Regions from separate parts of the Bacillus sp. AFS017336 genome, predicted to be linked through region 1. Evidence: riboswitches for the same ligand, from Rfam matches in the RefSeq annotation. Region 1 holds a riboswitch; each other region holds the start of a gene.
The links. A riboswitch is a leader RNA that binds a small molecule or an ion and turns the genes downstream of it on or off. The one in region 1 is predicted to bind lysine.
Positions count from the first base shown of each region.

Region 1 (4,297 bases):
CACAAGGAATTTTCCTTGTGGTTTTATTCATTTTATCCTTGCCCTTCAATTAATTTCGAATTCATTACAATTTCTGCATTTCTCCTGCATTTAAGATATCAAGTTTTTGTATTCTTTCATTTTCAGGCTCAACGTGAATTAATATTTTTGGATCGACTAGCACATTTTTTATTTCCTCTTCAATTTTGTCACATAATATATGTGCTTCTTCAATGCTCATGTCTGATGGTAATACTAGGTGGAAGTCAATGTGTTCCTCAGCACCAGAGCGTCTCGTGCGTAAGTCATGGTACTCAATAAATTGTGATTTAAATGAATTTAATACTCTTTCGATTTGTTCTAATTCATCAGAAGAAAGGCCAGTATCAAGCAATGGAGTAAACGATTTACGTCCAAGTTCAATCGATTCCTTCATTATATGAATGGCTATTCCAATACCAATTAAAGCATCAAGAAATTCCCATCCAGTAAGACTTACCAAGACTAAACTTACTGCAACCCCTAGTGATGAATAGACATCTGTTAATAAATGCAAAGCGTTAGATTGCATGGCTACAGAATGAGTTTCATTTCCTACTTTTTGAACAATTTTTCCGACTCTCCAATTGATTAATGCTCCAATTAACATGACGACTACACCGATCATAGGTAACTTAATAGGAGAAGGATGTAGAAGTTTTTCAACAGATTCAATGATAATCCAAATACCTGCTACGAATATTAAGATTGTTTCAACTGTACCCGAAATATTTTCAAATTTACCATGCCCATATGGATGATCCTCATCAGGAGGTCTGTTTGATATTTTTACAGAGAAAAATGCAATTACTGAAGCAACTAAATCCAATAATGAGTGGATTGCTTCCGAGATGATTGCTACAGAACCAGTAAAAATTCCTACTATTAATTTTAATAAAACGATGATTGTGTTACTGCATATTGAAAGTGCCGCTATTTTGCTTGAACGCAATCTATTCACCCCTGTCCAATTTTTTCTACTTAAGTTAAGAGTTTTGTGATAAGGCAACAAAAAAGAAAAACCACTAACAATTTGTTAGTGGTTTGTTTTTTTTATATTTAATTTTTTTTTATTGAAATGATTTTTCATTTTAATTCACCTTTTCGCTCGCATAAAACATATTCTATAATACAGATACTATTTTGAAAAGAAAAAGCTGTGTGTGCAATTGAAATATAAATCGACAAGATTTTTCAAAAAATGGTTTGACATCTATTTTTAGACTGTGTTATACATAGACTAATATAAAAAAAAACAGTCTATTCGTAGAGGTTGCATTGTATATAAGTATCATTTTAGAGAACTGTGGGTTCGATGACGAAATGAGAAAGGATCCAATGCCGAAGAAATAAATTGCCACACATTTTATTTCTGGGACTACATTGAATAAATGTGGTACTGTCACATGTGTTTGTGAAGAGCTATTGAAGAGATGTGATTGGCTAAGTCCTTTTTTTAAAGCGATAGGCACATGAACATATCCTTCATGTGTCTTTTTTAATACACTAATACATTGAAGGAAGCTTCTTAGAATGATCTTACATTTGGATTTGAAGGGAGAATATGAATGTATTTACATGGTAATAGTCGAATTAATAATGAAGGACATCTAGAAATTGGAGGTTGTGATACTGTAGAATTAGCTAAAAATTACGGTACACCTCTATACATTTATGATGAAGCATTAATTGAATCAAAATGTAGGGAATTCCTTGAAGCTCTAAAAGATACAGGAATGAAATATCAAGTTGCATACGCGAGTAAAGCATTTCTATGTGTTGAACAAGCCCGTTTAATTGAAAGAGAAGGATTGTGTTTAGACGTTGTATCTGGTGGAGAACTTTATACAGCGTTGCAAGCAGGCTATCCAGCGGAGAAAATTCATTTTCATGGAAACAACAAGACAATTGAAGAAATCGAAGAAGCATTAAATGCAAAAATCGGTTGTTTCGTTGTTGATAACTTCTTTGAATTAGAAGTACTACAAGCGTTGGCTGAGCAACGTGGTGAAGAGGTTTCAATTTTATTACGTGTTACTCCAGGTGTTGAAGCACACACACATGAATATGTTATGACAGGACAAGAGGATTCTAAATTTGGATTCGACATCATGTCTGGGCAAGCTAACGAAGCAGTTGAAGTTTCATTAAATTCAAGTAATCTTAAATTATTAGGAATACATTCACATATAGGATCACAAATTTTTGAGCCAGATGGATTTGTTCATGCAATCAATGTATTAATGAGCTTTTTAAACGGCCTTAAAAATGATTTAGGTTTTACAGCTGAAATATTAAATGTAGGTGGAGGCTTTGGAATTCGTTATACTTCCGAAGATGAGCCTTTAGCTGTTGCAAAACATATTGATACAATTACCACGATTATTAAACAACAATGTGAAGAGCTAGATTATAAACTACCAGAGCTATGGTTAGAGCCAGGACGTAGTATAGTTGGAGAAGCAGGAACAACACTTTATACGATCGGCTCAACAAAAACATTACCTTCAATTCGTAAATATGTATCTGTTGACGGAGGAATGACTGATAATATCCGTCCAGCTCTTTACGGATCAAAATACGAAGCAATGCTTGCAAATCGAGCAAATGATGAAAATAAAGAAGTTGTCTCTATTGCAGGCAAATGTTGCGAAAGTGGCGACATGCTAATCTGGGATTGTAAATTACCAGTTGTAGAAAACAATGATCTATTAGCTATGTCATGTACTGGTGCTTATGGTTACTCTATGGCTAATAACTACAACCGTATCCGTCGTCCAGCGGTAGTTTTCGTTAAAGATGGTATGGCAAGAGAAGTAGTACGCCGTGAAACATATGAAGATTTAGTGAGAAACGACAGAGTTTATGTTGAAAACTCTTCTATTAGATAAATAACAGATTGATAAAACACTTTCATTATAAATGGAAGTGTTTTATTTCGTTTTCCTCAATAAATTGTGATAATTTATCGACATATAAAGACATATTTATCATTTATATTACAATATTGTAACAATTGCGACTCTCTTCGTGAATCTATGGTATAAATACTTAGGTAGATTAGCGAGAGGAGAGACGCTGAAATGTTAAGAAAAAAACTGGCAGTGCTAGCAATTGCAAGTACAATAGTATTATCATTAGCGCCAAATGCTTCAGTATTAGCTGATAGCAAAGTAGAAACAAAGCAAGCTGAAGTAGATAAGTTCCAATCACAATTTAAAAAATTAAGCAGCGAAGTAAAGAAGATAGATGCTCAAATTAAAACAACTAAGAACAATATAGATGCAAAAAAAGCAGAAATCACTGAGACAGAGAAACTTATCAATGATAAAAAAGCTAGAATTACATATTTACAAGATCGAATTGAAAAACGTAATGAAGTATTAGAACAACGTTTAGTTGCTATGCAAAAGCAACCAAAAGTAAATCTTGTGACTGACGTCTTATTTAACTCTGATGGAATTGTAGATTTCTTTAACAGATTAAATTCAATTTCAACGTTATTTAGTGCTGACGAAAACATCATTAAAGAACAACAATCAGAACAAGACGAAGTTAAAAAAGAAAAACAACTTGTTGATGAGAAAAAAGCAACGCTTGTAGCAGCAAAAGAAGATTTAGTTGCACAACAAAGTGATCTTTCTAATGCGCAAGCTGAAAAACAAAAATCATTAGATACTGCAGAAGCTAACTTGAAGTTGGCTGTTAAAGAACTAGAAAATGCAAAAGAAGATGAAAGAGTTCAACGTCTTGAGCAACAATCTCTAGAACTAGCAGCATTATCTAGCGATGATAATGAGGATGATAGTGACAATAGTCAAGCGACTAACACTAGTTCAAACTCTTCTAGCTCAGACTCAAAATCAGACTCAAGCTCACATTCAAAATCTGATTCTAATTCTGGATCAAATGCTGGACCATCAGATGATGGTGGATCAGTTGCAACAGGTAATGGAATTGTAGATTTTGCTCTTAAATATCAAGGTGTTCCTTATGTATTTGGTGGAACTTCTCCAAGTGGATTCGATTGCAGTGGATTCATCTGGTACGTATATTCACATAATGGATATGGCATCTCTCGTGGAAATGTAAAAACATATTGGAGTAGTGCGACAAAAGTAAGCTCTCCACAACCTGGTGACCTAGTATTCTTACAAAATACTTATATTAATGGTCCTTCACATATGGGTATTTACATTGGTGGAAATAAAATGGTTCATGCTGGAAGCAGCGGAATCAGCATTATCAGCTTAAGTAATAGCTGGGTTCGCTCTCACTT
Region 1 is NZ_NUCO01000031.1:24,732-29,028, forward strand. It holds gene CN601_RS18555 (cation diffusion facilitator family transporter) at 65-970, opposite strand; lysine riboswitch at 1,278-1,451, shown strand; gene lysA (diaminopimelate decarboxylase) at 1,587-2,909, shown strand; gene CN601_RS18565 (coiled-coil domain-containing protein) at 3,102-4,297, shown strand, end outside.

Region 2 (4,297 bases), on a different contig from region 1:
TAAGCTCGTTTTCTTCTTCAACTAAAAAACAATTTACAGGAAAGAAATTGGGTAAAAAGCTCAACTCATAAAGATGATTATTTTTCGTAATCTTCATATTATACCCTCCTAATAATAAAAACTAATACCTTTAGTTTTATAATACTAATGGTATTAGTTTTTGTGAACAAAAATTCCAAATTTTCCATAAAAATCGTTAAAATGACTAAATATACTTCCATTTTTTGTAAGCTGAAAACTATTGGATCTAGTTGTTGTTTGGTAATGGCGAACACTTTGTGTACTTTATTGATAAAGCTGTGAACTTTGTTGATAAAGCATTTGTTTTTGTTGATATAGTACTGATTTTTGTTGATATATCGGATTTTTTGTTGATATGATGGCTGGCGGACTCTGCAATCCGTGGGTTTATGCATAAATCAATGAATTTCGTGCGTATTTGGAAAGATTTCGTACATAAAATAACTAGCTTTCGAGTATATCAATTGATTTCATCCATAATGCCAATGGTTTCTGCGTTAATTGGTTGATTCTCCCACAATGTCACAGCTTTGTGCGAATATCAATAACCCCATAAAAAAAAACGAGCAAAAAATAGACTGGTCCTTTTTTGCTTAGAGTACAGCCAAAAAAATACAACAGTTTTTAGAACTGTGGTACACCTCAAAATTTATACTTACTTATCTTACTAAAAAACCCTTCCATCATAGATGAAAGGGTTAGATCACATAGTAATTTATTTTCTACTTAAATCCATTTCTTTATAAGGTACAACTTTTGTTCTATGTTTAACTTTATAACCTAACCAAACAATTAAAAATACAGGAATTCCAATGTATGAAACAAGTACACCTTGCCAGTTAATTGCATGACCAGTAAATGCTTGATAGTTTTGAGCTAAAACAATAAATAAACAAGCTAAGAATGCTAAGATTGGACCTAGAGGGAACCATTTTGCACGGTAAGGTAGTTCTTTCAAATCTTTCCCTTGAGCAACATACCCTTTACGGAATCGGTAGTGAGAAATCGCAATACCTAACCAAGCTATAAAACCTGATAAACCAGATAAATTTAATAACCAATTGTAAACTTGACCTTCACCAAAAAATGAAGATAAAAGAGCTAATGAACCAACTGCAAGTGTTACGTATAAAGCATTTGTAGGAACACCATTTTTATTTACTTTTGTTAAGAATTTAGGTGCTTTTCCTTCTACTGCTAAAGTATATAACATACGTGTTGACGCATATGTTCCGCTATTACCTGCAGATAAAACTGATGTTAAAATAACTGTATTCATAACAGACGCTGCAAATGCAACACCTAATTTTTCAAATACTAAAGTAAATGGACTAACAGCAACACTGCCTCGCACTAAGTCAGGATCTGTATAAGGAATTAATAAGCCAATTACTACAATCGCTAACACGTAAAATAAAAGGATACGCCAGAAAATTTGACGAATAGCTTTTGGAACATTTTTTTCTGGATTTTCTGTCTCACCTGCTGCAACACCAATTAATTCAGTTCCTTGGAATGAAAATCCTGCAACGATAAAGATTGATAATACACCTAAAAATCCATTATGGAACGGAGCATCACCAACAGTAAAGTTTTTAAAACCTGCATCATGCCCTTTTAAAATACCAAAAATCATTGCAATACCAACTATTAAAAAGACAATTACAGTAACTACTTTAATTAATGAAAACCAAAATTCTGATTCACCGTAACCTTTAACTGAAAGTAAATTTAAACCTAAAATAATAACTAAAAAGATTCCGCTCCATAATACTGCTGGAGTATGTGGGAACCAATATTTCATAAGCATTGCTGAAGCTAATAATTCAAAAGCTAATGTAATCGCCCAGTTATACCAATAATTCCAACCCATTGCAAAACCAAATGCTGGGTCTACATAGCGAGATCCGTAAGTACTAAATGAACCAGAAACTGGTAAATAAGTCGCCATCTCACCTAAACTAGTCATTAAGAAATAAACCATTATACCAATCAATCCGTAAGCTAAAATAGCACCACCAGGACCCGCTTCACTTATTGAAGATCCACTAGCTAAAAATAAACCTGTCCCAATTGATCCACCAATTGAAATCATAGTTAAATGTCTTGCTTTTAGACCTCTTTTTAAAGAAGTTTGGTTAGTATTCGTTTCTGTACGATCATTTTTCGGGTTTGTTAGTCCCATCATGTTGCCTCCTCTTGATTCTTGCAATCTTATCTTTACGCGAGAATATGGGACGGTATAAAGTGTTGTATGATGTGTATTTTACTCATGATTTTCAACAATATGTAAAGATTGGAAAATCCAGTAAAAAACAAAAAAACACGTGAATCAATGTTCACGTGTTCTAGACTCATATATATGTGTCAAACAACATCAACATCTCTTCAATAGCCCTCCACAAGAAATCTTGTGACAGTCCTACGCTTATTTAGCAATAGGCCCAATAATAAATTTAAATGGTAAATTTATTATTTCGGCAGTTTCGCCTTTTATTACTTATCATAGGTCCCATAAACCTCAAAGTAATGACTAATCAAAACCGCGCCTCTATCCATACGAGATAAAGATCATATTTAATTTTATAAGTTCAATATACAATCTACTAATCTAGTTTGTCAATAGATTTTTCGACAAATTTTGAGGGTAGCATGAAGAGAATCGTGGTTCTAAAGGCCATAAAAGATTAGTAAAAATCTCAAATTTATTGTAAGACTTCAATTTTTTTACTAATATTGTCTAGCGACTAATGCTCTTACCTTGTACCATTCTACTTCCTTTATGTATAATATTTCTATGTACTTCAAAGGAGGAATTTTTCACATGACAATTTATAAAGCACTTACACTTGCGGGATCAGATAGTAGTGGTGGAGCAGGGTTACAAGCTGATATTAAAACATTTCAGGAACGTAATGTTTATGGAATGAGTGCAATTACAACTTTAGTAGCGATGGATCCTCATAACCATTGGCATCATCAAGTATTCCCAATTGATATAGATACAATTGCAGCACAATTAGAAACAATCGTAGTTGGTGTTGGAATTCAAGCGATGAAAACAGGAATGCTAGGATCAGTTGAGATCATTGAGTTAGCTGCAAAAACGATTAAAAAACATAATATTGATCGCGTAGTTGTAGACCCAGTTATGATTTGTAAAGGAAATGACGAAGCTCTTCATCCAGAAACAAATGATGCATTAAGAGAAATTTTAGTTCCCCTTTCAACAGTTGTAACGCCAAACTTATTCGAGGCAGCACAATTAGCTAAAATGGCACCAATTTGTACAGTTGAACAAATGGAGGAAGCAGCACGCAAAATCCATGAGTTAGGTGCAAAATATGTTTTAGTAAAAGGCGGAAGCAAAATTCAACATGAAAATGCAATAGACGTATTATTTGATGGTGAAAAAATCGAACATTTAGAATCTGACAGAATTGAAACTACATACACACATGGAGCAGGTTGTACATACTCTGCAGCAATTTGTGCAGAGCTTGCTAAAGGTGCAGAACCAAGAGAAGCAATTAACACTGCTAAAAAATTCATTACTGAAGCAATTCGTCACTCATTCCCAATTAATCAATACGTAGGCCCAACAAATCATATGGCTTATCGTTTACATGGTGAAGCTTAAATAAATCAAGATAAAAAAAAACCACAAGGAATTAAATCCTTGTGGTTTTTACATTTTTTTAAAAGTTCACTTGATCACGTTTTTAATTAGTTTAAATAAATCTCTTGATTTGAAAAAAACGAATCTTTCCCATCTAGCTAATAAACCATTTCCGTTTTCTCCATTTGCAATCTGAATAGCATGTTGCTTATGAAACTCAGCTACTCGTTGATTATGGTTACGATGCATATTGTGAAGATGAATTGCATGTTTATTTTGTCCCATACGATTCCCTCCTTCTTTTCATATTACTAGTGTTAATCACTCTTTATTTAGCATGTATATATTTTTTTTACTAATTTTATACTAATCATTTAAACCTTTTCCGTCAAGAATATGATCAATATACTTTTCTACACGTGACGCTCTAGTTTTCGATTGTTTTGGTTGAGAAAAATAATAAATATAAGCTCTTTGACGCCCTGGAGTCAATGCTTCAAAAGCAGTTTTAAAGGCAGGGCTTTCATCTAATTTTAGTTGAAGTTCTTCAGGAACTTCATAATCTGCAGTCTTTTTTAATTCAACCTGCAAACCTGCTTTTTCCACTTCGATTGCTTCTTTAATATAATCGATTAAGACGCTTTCCATTTCAATTAT
Region 2 is NZ_NUCO01000020.1:62,090-66,386, forward strand. It holds gene CN601_RS10395 (MBL fold metallo-hydrolase) at 1-97, opposite strand, end outside; gene CN601_RS10400 (amino acid permease) at 737-2,209, opposite strand; lysine riboswitch at 2,406-2,583, opposite strand; gene pdxK (pyridoxine/pyridoxal/pyridoxamine kinase) at 2,846-3,661, shown strand; gene CN601_RS10410 (hypothetical protein) at 3,728-3,925, opposite strand; gene CN601_RS10415 (YdeI/OmpD-associated family protein) at 4,007-4,297, opposite strand, start outside.
Region 2: it holds a riboswitch for lysine, as region 1 does, so the genes downstream of both, CN601_RS10400 (amino acid permease) here and lysA (diaminopimelate decarboxylase) in region 1, are expected to answer to the same signal.

Region 3 (4,297 bases), on a different contig from region 1:
GAAATATGATCCCAAATATAACATCATGCTAAAGGATGATAAATCATACCCCTTTATTAAAATTACTGCTGAAAAACATCCGCGTTTATTAATTACGCGTAATGTGAAGAAGGATAAAGGAAAATATTTTGGACCTTTTCCTAATGCTACTGCTGCAAATGAAACGAAAAAATTATTAGATCGTTTATATCCATTGCGAAAATGTACTTCATTACCTGATAAGGTTTGTTTGTATTATCATATTGGTCAATGTCTTGCGCCTTGCGTAAAAGAAGTAACCGATCAACAGAACCAAGAAATAGTAAATGAAATTGTTCGTTTTCTAAATGGTGGTGAAGATCAAATTCGAAAAGAGCTTGAGGCAAAAATGTTAGCAGCATCGGAGCAATTAGATTTCGAGCGAGCGAAAGAATACCGAGATCAAATTGTGTCAATTGAAGCAACGATGGAAAAGCAGAAAATGATGAATAGTGATTTGGTTGATCGAGATGTGTTTGGATATGCAGTGGACAAAGGATGGATGTGTGTTCAAGTTTTCTTTGTTCGAAGTGGAAAATTAATTGAGCGAGATGTGTCTTATTTTCCAATTTTCGATGAGCCAGAGGAAGAGTTCCTTTCATTTATAGGACAATTTTATGAAAAACCTCATAATATAAAGCCGAAAGAATTATTCGTACCGGATAAAGTTGATACTGAAATTTTAAAAGAATTACTGAAAGTTCCTGTTCTACAACCAAAAAGAGGACAAAAAAAGGAATTAGTTGTATTAGCAAATAAAAATGCCAAAATTGGTCTCGGTGAAAAATTTAAATTAATCGAGCGTGACGAAGAAAGAACAGTTAAAGCAATTGAAAAACTAGGTGAAATATTAAATATTGAAACTCCTTATCGAATCGAGGCATTCGATAATTCAAATATTCAAGGTACGAATCCTGTTTCAGCAATGATTGTATTTATAGATGGAAAACCGTCAAAAAAAGATTATCGAAAATATAAAATTAAAACTGTAGTTGGACCAGATGATTATGATTCAATGCGTGAAGTTGTAAGGAGAAGATATTCTAGAGCATTAAAAGAAAATCTACCTTTACCAAACTTAATTATCGTCGATGGAGGTAAAGGACATTTAGCTGCAGTAGAGGATGTACTTCAAAATGAATTAGGTTTATTCGTTCCAACCGCAGGACTTGTTAAGGACGAAAAACACCGAACTTCAGAGTTATTAATTGGGCAGCCACCTCAAATTGTACAATTAGGAAGACAAAGCCAAGAATTCTTTTTACTCCAAAGAATTCAAGACGAGGTGCACAGATTTGCGATTGAATTTTACCGTCAGTTGCATAGTAAATCGATGGTTCAATCTGCATTAGATGGTATTCCAGGTGTCGGTGGTACTAGAAAAAAAGCCTTACTTAAATATTTTGGATCTGTTAAAAAAATAAAAGAAGCAACAATTGATGAATTAATAGCAGCGAAAATACCAAAAAATGTTGCAGAAGGAATCTATCAATTTTTCCATAATGAGTGATATTTAGATTCTTCCAATATTTTTATCTTGACACTATTTTCAAAATAATTTATATTTTAGTTAAAATTAAATGATTTTCTCTCGTAATAGAGGTGCAAAACCTAAGAGTATGCTGTCATAGACGTGTGGCGTTGTAATGGACAGTTGAAAGGATGTTTTGCCGAAACAAAAGGAATCCACAATTCATTTTGTTGGGACTGCATTTAAGAAATGTAGTACTGTCGCATAATAATTATGCGGGGAGCTATTGAAGAGATGTTGATGATTTGTCTATTTTATTTATTGTAAATTAGGCGCGTGAACATTGCTTCACGCGCTTTTTTGTATTCTTTTTTAAGTTAACAAAGTGAGGATGAGAAAAATGGGAATTATTGTTCAGAAATTCGGTGGTACTTCAGTAGGCTCAATTGAACGAATACAGCATGTTGCTGAAACAGTAACCAAATCTTACAAAGAAGGAAACCAAGTCGTTACAGTTGTTTCAGCTATGGGACATCATACTGACGAACTTGTTAGTCTAGCAACACAAATTAGTCCACAAAACAATAAGCGCGAATTAGATATGCTACTTACAACAGGTGAACAAGTTACTATTTCATTACTTGCAATGGCAATCCAAGCTAAAGGGTTTAAAGCCATTTCACTAACAGGTTGGCAAGCAGGTATTCAGACTGAATCTGTACATGGTAATGCTCGAATAGAAACGATTCATACTGAAAAAATTCAACAATTGCTTGATGAAGGTTATATCGTAATCGTAGCCGGTTTCCAAGGCTTAAGTGAAAATAATGAAATTACAACGCTTGGCCGCGGTGGTTCAGATACTACAGCAGTAGCTTTAGCAGCAGCTTTAAACGCAGAACGTTGTGATATTTATACTGATGTATTAGGAGTTTATACGACGGATCCTAGAGTTGAACCAAATGCATCGAAACTAAGCCGTGTCTCGTATGATGAAATGTTAGAACTTGCAGCTTTAGGAGCAGCTGTTTTACATCCAAGAGCAGTTGAATTCGCAAAAAATTATAATTTAGTCATTCAAGTACGATCAAGTCAACATGATGAAATCGGTACATTTATTGGGGAGGAACAAGAAATGGAACAACAATCAGTCGTAAGAGGAATCGCATTCGAGTCTAATGTAACAAGAATGACTTTAAACGGTTTAAATAATCATGTAGATTTATTACCTAAAATCTTTACTTTATTAGCAACTGAAGGTATTGATGTTGATATTATTATTCAAAGTGTAACATCTGATAATTTAGTAAACCTTTCATTTTCAATTAAATCAGAAAATATGTTGGAAGCAATTACAGTCCTAGAATCAAAGAAAGAATTTTTAGGTTATCGTTCATTTGATTTTGAAAGCGAACTTGCTAAAGTCTCAATTGTTGGTAGTGGAATGGTTTCAAATCCAGGTGTAGCTGCGAAAATGTTTAAATTTTTAGCTGACAGTGATATTCCGGTAAAAATGGTTAGTACATCAGAAATCAAAGTGTCAACTGTTGTACCTAAATCAAAATTACAAGAAGCAGTACATGCGCTTCATGAAGGATATGAATTAAATCGTATTAATGAAGAAGTAGCAGTAGAAAATTAAATAGTAAATAAAAACCCTTTTAGGCAAACCAATCTTTCTTTAAAACGGCTAAATAGTGATTTTAACAAAATAATCACTATAATCATTTAAAGCCATAGAGTATTGAGAGGACGCATAAAAGGGTTTTTTTGTAACTAAATCGAATAAATTAAGTAAATATTCTGTAAATTAAGAAAGGGTGTCGAATGGTCGAATTGAATAGTAGGAGGTATTAATAATGATGCATAGTTTAATTTTGTACGGATATGGAGAAATTGTGCTACAGCTAGTGCTATTAATACTCACCATTTTGATTTTTGTTTTTATTTGTTTATTTTTCATTAATTATATTATTAAAGGAGTTAAACGTAAAAACGAAGTAAGTATCGAGGAAGAGATTATGTGCAGGAAAAGTGAGGAAGGCCAGGGAATAGGGAATTCAGAATAAAGGTAGTGTAATAAGGAGTTAAAAGTTTGTAGGGGTAGATGAGGGGGATTTGGTGTTTTTTTGTAAAAAAAGTAACCACAAGGAAAAATGCCTTGTGGTTATTTTTATCTTTTTGTAATTGGATCTTTTAAATCCCATTTTACTTGGAATTTTACTTTGTGGCCTCTTTTACTTTGTTCTTCATATGTTTCAGCAATAACGTCTATTTGCTGTTCAATTTGCATCGCTAGAAATCCTGCTTCTAATTGGTAAGAAACGTTCTTTTTATGCTCATTTCTGTATGTAATTAACTCAGACGATAATGTTAAATGAACTTCTTGCTTCTTTTCTTCTTCAACAGTAAGAGTACCCCATCCTGCTCTTTCAAAGAACTCGATAATTTCTTCAAATGTCGCTAAAGGATATTTTCTGGCAATCATTTTACCCGCCCAATATAAAATATCATTTTGATCTTTTCCTAGTAAATTGTTTAATAGATCATCGCGTATAAGTTCATAGCCAAAACCAGAAATATTTCCCGGAATATTTATATCTTCAATTTCAATGTCGTTCGTCATGGTCGGATAACAACTCCTCTTCCTAAAAAAACATGTTTTTATTATATACAAAATTCAATAAGAAAAACAATATTTGGAAACGTTGATAGTAATAATTGGAAGGCTCTATACAGTACAGATAAACAAACTAAATGAGAAGTTTTTTCAGTAAAGAAAAATGTACGCGTTTTCTTGACCTGCTA
Region 3 is NZ_NUCO01000039.1:6,536-10,832, reverse strand. It holds gene uvrC (excinuclease ABC subunit UvrC) at 1-1,528, shown strand, start outside; lysine riboswitch at 1,608-1,783, shown strand; gene CN601_RS20880 (aspartate kinase) at 1,890-3,131, shown strand; gene CN601_RS20875 (hypothetical protein) at 3,349-3,558, shown strand; gene CN601_RS20870 (YslB family protein) at 3,663-4,115, opposite strand.
Region 3: it holds a riboswitch for lysine, as region 1 does, so the genes downstream of both, CN601_RS20880 (aspartate kinase) here and lysA (diaminopimelate decarboxylase) in region 1, are expected to answer to the same signal.